DNA from 3 places in the Streptomyces sp. Edi4 genome. Region 3 is predicted to be linked to each of the others. Evidence: predicted binding sites of a transcription regulator. Region 3 holds the regulator's gene; each other region holds the start of a gene.

Region 1 (3,271 bases), 2.5 Mb from region 3:
GCTGCGGGGCGCCCTGGCCGGGCTGCTCGCGGTCGGTGCGCTGCTCGGCCCGCTGGCCGGGTGCTCGGAGCCGAGCGCGCCCGTCGCCCCCTTCCAGCGGCTCGGGCGCAGGGCCGCCCACCCCACCTCGGTGCCGCGCGCCGGGGCCGCCGCGCGGGCGGCCGCCGCCCGGCGCTGGGGCCTTGCCGCCCCGCTCGCCCCCGCCCCGCGCCCGCCGTCCGGCCGCGCCGGCGCGCGCCTGCCCTTCGTCGTGGACCGGGTGCCGGTACGGGCGAGAGTGGTCTTCCTGACCTTCGACGACGGGCCGGTGACCGACCCCGGCTTCCCGCGGATGATCCGCGATCTTGAGCTGCCCGTCGCGCTGTTCCTCACGAGCGCGAACCCCGGCGGCGCCCTCGCCCCCGACGCCGCGACGCGCGAGCGCCTGGACGAGCTGCGCGCCCTTGGCGCCGGGCTCTACAACCACACCCTGGACCACCGCGACCTGCGGACCCTGGACCACGCGGGCCAGCGGGCGCAGATCTGCGGGCAGCGGGACCGTATCGCCGCCCGGTTCGGCAGCCGTCCGAGACTGTTCCGGCCGCCCTACGGTGCCTACGACGCCACCACGCTGCGGGCCGCGAAGGAGTGCGGGGTGGGCGCGGTCGTCCTGGCCCGCGTCACGATGACGGCCGACGGCCCGCGCTATGCCCGAGGCGCCCGGTCCCTGCGGCCCGGGGACATCGTGCGGGTGCGGCTCGGGCCCGGCGCGGACGCGACCCGGCTGACCGCGCGGGCGCTGGACCACATCCGGACGCGGGGGTTCACGGTGGGCCGGATCGAGGACTATCTCTGACCTGATCGCGCCCCCGCCTCTGTCCCCGCTTCTGACCTGATCGCGCCCCGCCTCTGTCCCCGCTTCTGACCTGATCGCGCCCCGCCTCTGCCCCCGCCTCTGACCCGACCGAGTCCCCCGTGCCCCCCGGACCGATCCGCCGCAGAGGCGCGAAATTGGCACTCCGCTTGACCGAGTGCTAACCGTCGTCCTAGTCTCGCTTCTGGCACTCCCCACCGGAGAGTGCCAACACAGCGACGGGCAGGTCCGGCACCCGCGACGACGGATCCACCTGGTCGCCACCCCAGACAGTTAACCCCGTGAGATCTCCGAAGGGGGAGACCGGAACGTGACGACCGTCAGCTCCAAGGTTGCCATCAAGCCGCTCGAGGACCGCATTGTGGTCCAGCCGCTCGACGCCGAGCAGACCACGGCCTCCGGCCTGGTCATTCCGGACACCGCGAAGGAGAAGCCCCAGGAGGGCGCCGTCCTCGCCGTTGGTCCGGGCCGCTTCGAGAACGGCGAGCGCCTGCCGCTCGACGTCAAGGTCGGCGACGTCGTGCTCTACAGCAAGTACGGCGGCACCGAGGTGAAGTACAACGGCGACGAGTACCTCGTCCTCTCGGCCCGCGACGTGCTCGCGATCATCGAGAAGTAATTACCGAAGCAATTCGGTAATTCATCGAAGTACTTCCTCGAAGCCAATGCTTTGAGAGCTGCGCCCCTGGTCACCCCGCTGATTGCCGGGCGGCGAGGGGCGCAGTGTCATTAACCCGAGTTTTCGAGAGGGCTGAACCGCTCCCATGGCGAAGATCCTGAAGTTCGACGAGGACGCCCGTCGCGCCCTTGAGCGCGGCGTCAACAAGCTTGCCGACACGGTGAAGGTGACGATCGGCCCCAAGGGCCGCAACGTCGTCATCGACAAGAAGTTCGGCGCCCCCACCATCACCAACGACGGTGTCACCATCGCGCGCGAGGTCGAGCTCGACGACCCGTACGAGAACCTGGGTGCCCAGCTCGTCAAGGAGGTGGCGACCAAGACCAACGACATCGCGGGTGACGGCACCACCACCGCCACCGTGCTGGCCCAGGCTCTGGTGCGCGAGGGCCTGCGCAACGTCGCCGCCGGCGCCTCCCCGGCCGCCCTGAAGAAGGGCATCGACGCCGCGGTCAAGGCCGTCTGCGACGAGCTCCTGGCGACCGCGCGTCCCATCGACGACAAGACCGACATCGCCGCCGTCGCCGCGCTGTCCGCCCAGGACAAGCAGATCGGCGAGCTCATCGCCGAGGCGATGGACAAGGTCGGCAAGGACGGTGTCATCACCGTCGAGGAGTCCAACACCTTCGGCGTGGACCTGGAGTTCACCGAGGGCATGGCCTTCGACAAGGGCTACCTCTCGCACTACATGGTCACCGACCAGGAGCGCATGGAGGCCGTCCTCGACGACCCGTACATCCTGATCAACCAGGGCAAGATCTCCTCGATCCAGGACCTGCTGCCGCTCCTGGAGAAGGTCATCCAGGCCGGCGCCTCCAAGCCGCTCCTGATCATCGCCGAGGACGTCGAGGGCGAGGCCCTTTCGACCCTGGTCGTCAACAAGATCCGCGGCACGTTCAACGCCGTGGCCGTCAAGGCCCCGGGCTTCGGCGACCGCCGCAAGGCCATGCTCCAGGACATCGCCACCCTCACCGGTGCGACCGTCATCGCCGAAGAGGTCGGCCTCAAGCTCGACCAGGCCGGTCTTGAGGTGCTGGGCACCGCGCGCCGCGTCACCATCACCAAGGACGACACCACGATCGTCGACGGCGGCGGCAACAGCGCCGACGTCGAGGGCCGCGTCAACCAGATCAAGGCCGAGATCGAGGCCACGGACTCCGACTGGGACCGCGAGAAGCTCCAGGAGCGCCTCGCGAAGCTGGCCGGCGGCGTGTGCGTGATCAAGGTCGGTGCCGCCACCGAGGTCGAGCTCAAGGAGCGCAAGCACCGTCTGGAGGACGCCATCTCCGCGACCCGCGCCGCGGTCGAGGAGGGCATCGTCTCCGGTGGTGGCTCCGCCCTGGTGCACGCCGCCAAGGTCCTCGAGGGCAACCTCGACAAGACCGGCGACGAGGCCACCGGTGTCGCGGTCGTGCGCCGCGCCGTCGTCGAGCCGCTGCGCTGGATCGCCGAGAACGCCGGCCTCGAGGGCTACGTCATCACCTCCAAGGTGAGCGAGCTCGACAAGGGCTTCGGCTTCAACGCCGCGACCGGTGAGTACGGCGACCTGGTCAAGGCCGGCGTCATCGACCCGGTCAAGGTCACCCGCTCCGCCCTGGAGAACGCCGCCTCCATCGCGTCCCTGCTGCTCACGACCGAGACCCTGGTCGTCGAGAAGCCGGCCGAGGAGGAGCCCGAGGCCGGTCACGGCCACGGTCACGGCCACTCCCACTGACCCCAGGTCAGCAGTAGCTCCGCAC
Region 2 (3,271 bases), 2.1 Mb from region 3:
GACCGCCTTCAAGGCCGGACACGACGTCGTACGCCCCCAGAAGCCCGACACCATCGCCAAGTCGCTCGCCATCGGCAACCCGGCGGACGGCCCCTACGTCCTGGACATCGCGCGCCGCACGGGCGGTGCGGTGGAGGACGTGAACGACGAACAGATCGTCGACGCCATCAAGCTCCTCGCCCGCACCGAGGGCATCTTCGCGGAGACCGCGGGCGGTGTGACGGTCGGCGTCACGAAGAAGCTCATCGACGCCGGTCTCATCGACCCCTCGCTCACCACGGTCGTGCTCAACACCGGTGACGGACTCAAGACCCTGGACGCGGTGGCCGCCACCTCCCAGGCGACCGCCACCATCCGCCCGAGCCTGGACGCCTTCCGCGACGCGGGCCTCGCGCGCTGAGCCACCGCCGATCCTGATCGACTAGGAGCACCGAACCATGAGCGTGAACGTCCGCATCCCCACGATCCTGCGCACCTACACCGGCGGCAAGGCCGAGGTCACGGCCGAGGGGACGACCCTGGCCGACGTCATCGCCGACCTGGAGAAGAACCACACCGGGATCGCCGCGCGCGTCCTGGACGACCAGGGCAAGCTGCGCCGCTTCGTCAACGTGTACGTCAACGACGATGACGTCCGCTTCGAGCAGGGCCTGGAGACGGCGACGCCGGACGGCGCGGGCGTCTCGATCATCCCCGCGGTCGCCGGCGGCTGAACCGCGCCCACCACTTTCGGAATTGCCCCCTCCGCACGAGAAGCGGAGGGGGCAATTCAACATGATTGAGCGGGGTACAGTTGGGGAAACCCCCTCGCTCCGAGTGCCACGCGCATATGAGAACGCGACAACATGGGGTCAAAGTGTGTGAGCCATTTGCGCCTTAAGTGCGCTTTGCCCGGCCCGACTTGCCCCGGAATGCAGAATAAATGGCATTCCGCTCCCCATGCGTGCCCGGAATTCTCGTCCGATTGACCTGTTGCAGAGGGCAGTTGGGCAGATACATTCAGCCGCGGTCGACGCGTTCCGGCGCACACCCTCTCCTGTCGGAGGGTGCAGGTCTGACCCGGGTCCGCGAAGTGCGGCCCCGTGCAAGGGCCAGTAATAGGGGAGTTAGGCATGGCTCAGGGCACCGTCAAGTGGTTCAACGCGGAGAAGGGGTACGGCTTCATCGCGGTCGACGGTGGTGCGGATGTTTTCGTCCACTACAGCGCGATCCAGATGGACGGTTACCGCACCCTTGAAGAAGGTCAGCGAGTCGAGTTCGAGATCTCGCAGGGCCAGAAGGGTCCGCAGGCGGACATGGTCAAGCTCGCCGTCTGATAGAGACGCGATCGGCCACCGACGCACAAACGCATGAAGGGGACCACCCACCGGGCGGCCCCCTTCACGCATTCCCCGCCACCGAGCCCTTCAGGGGTGCGGGGAACTGCGCGGGAGGCGGGCACGGCCCGCAGGTGTGAGCGGGTTTGGGGGGTGCGGGGAACCGCGCGGGAGGCGGGCACGGCCCGCAGGCGTGAGCGGGAGTCAGGGGCGCGGGGAACTGCGCGAGAAGCGAGCACGGCCCGCAGGGCAACGGCACGCCAGGGGCGCGGGGAACTGCGCAGGCGGGCCGCGCCTGAAGACGCGCCGGGGGCGTGGGGGCAGAGCCCCCACCCAACCCCGGAGGACCGGCCAACCCCGGCAAGCGGCGCCCCCCGGTTCAAGAGACTCGCTTGCACTCGCAGGTGCCGAGTGCTAATCATTGGGCTTAGCACTCTCCCAGTGAGAGTGACAGAACTTGGATCGGGTCAGTGAGGCCCGCAACCCGAGTGGGGCAAGGAACCACAAGGGATGCAGGCCGTCCGTCGCGGGCACCGACACGGTCCACGAAGAACGCCACCCCTGTCCGGGAGGACCACTTCACATGGCCAAGATCATCGCGTTCGACGAGGAGGCACGGCGCGGTCTCGAGCGCGGGATGAACCAGCTCGCCGACGCCGTCAAGGTCACCCTCGGCCCCAAGGGCCGCAACGTCGTCCTCGAGAAGAAGTGGGGCGCCCCCACGATCACCAACGATGGTGTTTCCATCGCCAAGGAGATCGAGCTCGAGGACCCGTACGAGAAGATCGGCGCCGAGCTGGTCAAGGAAGTCGCCAAGAAGACGGACGACGTCGCCGGTGACGGAACGACCACCGCGACCGTCCTCGCCCAGGCCCTGGTGCGCGAGGGTCTGCGCAACGTGGCCGCCGGCGCCAACCCGATGGCCCTGAAGCGCGGCATCGAGAAGGCCGTCGAGGCCGTCTCCGCCGCCCTCCTGGAGCAGGCCAAGGACGTGGAGACCAAGGAGCAGATCGCTTCGACGGCCTCCATCTCCGCCGCCGACACCCAGATCGGCGAGCTCATCGCCGAGGCGATGGACAAGGTCGGCAAGGAAGGCGTCATCACCGTCGAGGAGTCGCAGACCTTCGGGCTCGAGCTTGAGCTCACCGAGGGCATGCGCTTCGACAAGGGCTACATCTCGGCGTACTTCGCCACCGACATGGAGCGTATGGAGGCGTCGCTCGACGACCCGTACATCCTGATCGTCAACTCGAAGATCAGCTCGGTCAAGGACCTGCTGCCGCTCCTCGAGAAGGTCATGCAGTCGGGCAAGCCCCTGCTGATCATCGCCGAGGACGTCGAGGGCGAGGCCCTGTCGACCCTGGTCGTCAACAAGATCCGCGGCACCTTCAAGTCCGTCGCCGTCAAGGCCCCGGGCTTCGGCGACCGCCGCAAGGCCATGCTCGGTGACATCGCCATCCTCACGGGCGGCACCGTCATCTCCGAGGAGGTCGGCCTCAAGCTGGAGAACGCCGGTCTCGACCTGCTCGGCCGCGCCCGCAAGGTCGTCATCACCAAGGACGAGACGACCATCGTCGACGGCTCCGGTGACAGCGACCAGGTCCAGGGCCGCGTCAACCAGATCCGCGCCGAGATCGAGAACAGCGACTCGGACTACGACCGCGAGAAGCTCCAGGAGCGCCTCGCCAAGCTCGCCGGCGGCGTGGCCGTCATCAAGGCGGGCGCGGCCACCGAGGTCGAGCTCAAGGAGCGCAAGCACCGCATCGAGGACGCCGTTCGCAACGCGAAGGCGGCCGTCGAGGAGGGCATCGTCGCCGGTGGTGGCGTGGCCCTGCTCCAGGCCTCCGCGGTGTTCGAGAAGCTGGAGCTCGAGGGCGACGAGGCGACCGGCGCCAAGGCCGTGAAGCTGGCCCTGGAGGCCCCGCTCAAGCAGATCGCCGTCAACGGTGGTCTCG
Region 3 (3,271 bases):
GGAAGCCGCGCGGCTCCATGGGGAAGACCCGGTGCTTGCCGAAGCGGTCCTCCAGGGTGACGGTCGGTCCCTGCGCCGTCTTCTCGCAGCGGATCACCGCCCCGCAGAACCCCGTGGAAACCTCCTCGACGACGAGGTCGGCCTCGGCAGGAACCTCAGGAACAGGTGCCTGCTTCTTCTTCCACGGCGGAGTGAGATCGGGGCTGTAGCTGCGCATGCGTCAGACGATACGGGCGGCCGGCGCTACGACACGCCGAATCTGACGGCGAGTTGGTCACGCTGGGCGCGGACGAAGGACGCGTCCACCACCGCCCCGTGCCCGGGCACGTACAGCGCTGCCGGGCCGCCGAGCGACAGCACCCGGTCCAGGGCGGCCGGCCAGCGCGGGGTGACCGCGTCCGGGCCCGCCTGCGGCTCGCCCGACTCCTCCACGAGGTCGCCGCACAGGACGATCTCCGGCGACCCGCCGCTCGCGGGGACGAGCACCACCAGGTCGTGCCCGCTGTGCCCGGGCCCGACGTTGGCGAGCAGCACCTGGCGCCCGCCCAGGTCGAGCGTCCACTCGCCGGACACCGCGTGATGGGGCAGCACCAGCAGGTCGGCCGCCTCGGCCGCGTCCCGCTCGGGCACGCCCTGGGCCACTGAGTCGTAGCGCATCTGCTCAGAGGTCATGACCCGCTCGATGCCGACAGCCCCGTACACCTGGGCGCCGGAGAAGGCCGCGGTGCCGAGAACGTGGTCGAAATGGGGGTGGCTGAGCGCGATGTGGGTCACACGGCGGCCGAACAGGGCCTGCGCCTGCGCCCGCAGTTCGGCGCCCTCACGCAGCGTCGCGCCCGTGTCGTACAGGAGCAGCGCGTCCTCGCCCGCGACCAGCGCGGCGGTCGCGTCCCAGCCCGGCAGGCGTCTGCGCCCCACTCCATCACCCAGGCGCTCCCAACCGAACTCTTCCCAACTTATGTCCATGAGGCGACGCTATCCGCGATCCGGGAGCGACGCCGCGAGGTAGCGTGGTCGGCCGCCCTTGCTAGGGGCGTACCGGTCGGCCGTACACTGACCGGGGGATTGCTGGCACTCGAACGCAGTGAGTGCCAAACGGACGGCTACTGGAGCTACTGGAGGTGTGCGCGATGCTCAGTGAACGCAGGCTCGAGGTGCTGCGCGCCATCGTCCAGGACTATGTCGGCACCGAGGAGCCGGTCGGGTCGAAGGCCCTGACCGAGCGGCACGCGCTGGGCGTCTCACCGGCGACCGTGCGCAACGACATGGCGGTCCTGGAGGAGGAGGGCTTCATCGCCCAGCCCCACACCAGCGCCGGCCGCATCCCGACCGACAAGGGCTACCGGCTCTTCGTCGACCGGCTCGCGGGCGTCAAGCCCCTGTCGTCGCCTGAGCGCCGCGCGATCCAGAACTTCCTGGACAGCGCGGTGGACCTGGACGACGTCGTGGCCCGTACGGTGCGGCTGCTCGCGCAGCTGACCCGGCAGGTGGCGGTCGTGCAGTACCCGTCGCTGACCCGCTCGACGGTGCGGCATGTGGAACTGCTCTCACTCGCCGCGGCCCGGCTCATGCTGGTGCTGATCACGGACACCGGCCGGGTCGAGCAGCGTATGGTCGACTGCCCGGCGCCGTTCGGCGAGGCCGCGCTCGCGGATCTGCGGGCCCGGCTCAACGCACGGGTGGTGGGACGCCGCTTCGCGGACGTGCCGCAGCTCGTGCAGGACCTGCCGGAGTCCTTTGAACCGGAGGACCGGGGAACCGTCTCGACGGTCCTCGCCACCCTCCTCGAAACCCTGGTCGAAGAGACCGAGGAGCGGCTGATGATCGGCGGCACCGCCAATCTGACCCGCTTCGGACACGACTTCCCGCTGACCATCAGGCCGGTGCTGGAAGCACTCGAGGAGCAGGTCGTGCTCCTCAAGCTGCTCGGCGAGGCCAAGGAATCGGGCATGACCGTACGCATCGGGCACGAGAACAACGCCCATGAAGGACTGAACTCCACGTCCGTCGTGTCGGTCGGCTACGGTTCCGGCGGCGAGGCGGTCGCCAAACTCGGCGTGGTCGGACCGACCCGCATGGATTACCCCGGAACGATGGGAGCGGTACGCGCAGTGGCACGTTACGTCGGACAGATCCTGGCGGAGTCGTAAGTGGCCACGGACTACTACGCCGTACTCGGCGTGCGCCGCGACGCATCACAGGACGAGATCAAGAAGGCGTTCCGGCGCCTCGCACGCGAACTCCACCCGGATGTGAATCCGGACCCGAAGACGCAGGAGCGCTTCAAGGAGATCAACGCCGCGTACGAGGTCCTGTCGGACCCGCAGAAGAAGCAGGTCTACGACCTTGGCGGGGACCCGCTGTCGTCGTCGGGCGGCGGTGGCGGGGCCGGCGGCTTCGGCGCGGGCGGCTTCGGCAACTTCTCGGACATCATGGACGCCTTCTTCGGCACGGCATCCCAGCGCGGCCCGCGCTCGCGGACCCGCCGGGGCCAGGACGCCATGATCCGCCTGGAGATCGACCTCAACGAGGCGGCCTTCGGCACCACCAAGGAGATCCAGGTCGACACCGCCGTGGTGTGCACGACCTGCTCGGGCGAGGGCGCCGCCCCCGGCACCTCCGCGCAGACCTGTGACATGTGCCGCGGCCGCGGCGAGGTGTCCCAGGTCACCCGGTCCTTCCTCGGCCAGGTCATGACCTCGCGGCCCTGCCCGCAGTGCCAGGGCTTCGGCACCGTGGTGCCCACCCCGTGCCCGGAGTGCGCCGGCGACGGCCGCATCCGCTCGCGGCGCACCCTGACCGTGAAGATCCCGGCCGGTGTCGACAACGGCACCCGCATCCAGCTCGCGGGCGAGGGCGAGGTCGGCCCCGGCGGCGGCCCCGCAGGCGACCTGTATGTGGAGATCCACGAGCTGGCGCACGACGTGTTCCAGCGGCGCGGCGACGACCTGCACTGCACGGTCACCATCCCCATGACGGCGGCGGCGCTCGGCACGAAGGTGCCGCTCCAGACGCTGGACGGCATGGAGGAGGTGGACATCCGCCCGGGCAGCCAGTCCGGCCAGTCCATCCCGCTGCACGCCCGCGGCATCACGCATCTGCGCGGCGGCGGGCGCGGTGACCTCATCGTGCACGTGGAGGTCCTGACCCCGAGCAAGCTGGACCCGCAGCAGGAGGACCTGCTGCGTCAGCTGGCCGAGCTGCGCGGCGAGGAGCGCCCCACGGGCCAGTTCCAGCCGGGCCAGCAGGGCCTGTTCTCCCGCCTGAAGGA

Evidence for each region. The regulator HrcA, encoded in region 3, represses chaperone genes, less so after heat shock. The targets are predictions, from matches to a motif close to TTNGCACTCNGNNNNNCNGAGTGCNAA.
Region 1: a site for HrcA is predicted at 991-1,017, ahead of groES (co-chaperone GroES). Genes of this name have one in related genera too.
Region 2: a site for HrcA is predicted at 1,744-1,770, ahead of groL (chaperonin GroEL). Genes of this name have one in related genera too.

What each region holds. Positions count from the first base shown of each region.
Region 1 is NZ_JBEJGY010000004.1:5,021,879-5,025,149, forward strand. Features, by position in the region: gene ABR738_RS24945 (polysaccharide deacetylase family protein) at 1-835, shown strand, start outside; gene groES (co-chaperone GroES) at 1,164-1,472, shown strand; gene groL (chaperonin GroEL) at 1,618-3,246, shown strand.
Region 2 is NZ_JBEJGY010000004.1:4,553,517-4,556,787, forward strand. Features, by position in the region: gene thrC (threonine synthase) at 1-400, shown strand, start outside; gene ABR738_RS22680 (ubiquitin-like small modifier protein 1) at 438-713, shown strand; gene ABR738_RS22685 (cold-shock protein) at 1,113-1,316, shown strand; gene groL (chaperonin GroEL) at 1,900-3,271, shown strand, end outside.
Region 3 is NZ_JBEJGY010000004.1:2,502,354-2,505,624, reverse strand. Features, by position in the region: gene ABR738_RS13415 (DUF3097 domain-containing protein) at 1-217, opposite strand, end outside; gene ABR738_RS13410 (MBL fold metallo-hydrolase) at 244-966, opposite strand; gene hrcA (heat-inducible transcriptional repressor HrcA) at 1,131-2,150, shown strand; gene dnaJ (molecular chaperone DnaJ) at 2,151-3,271, shown strand, end outside.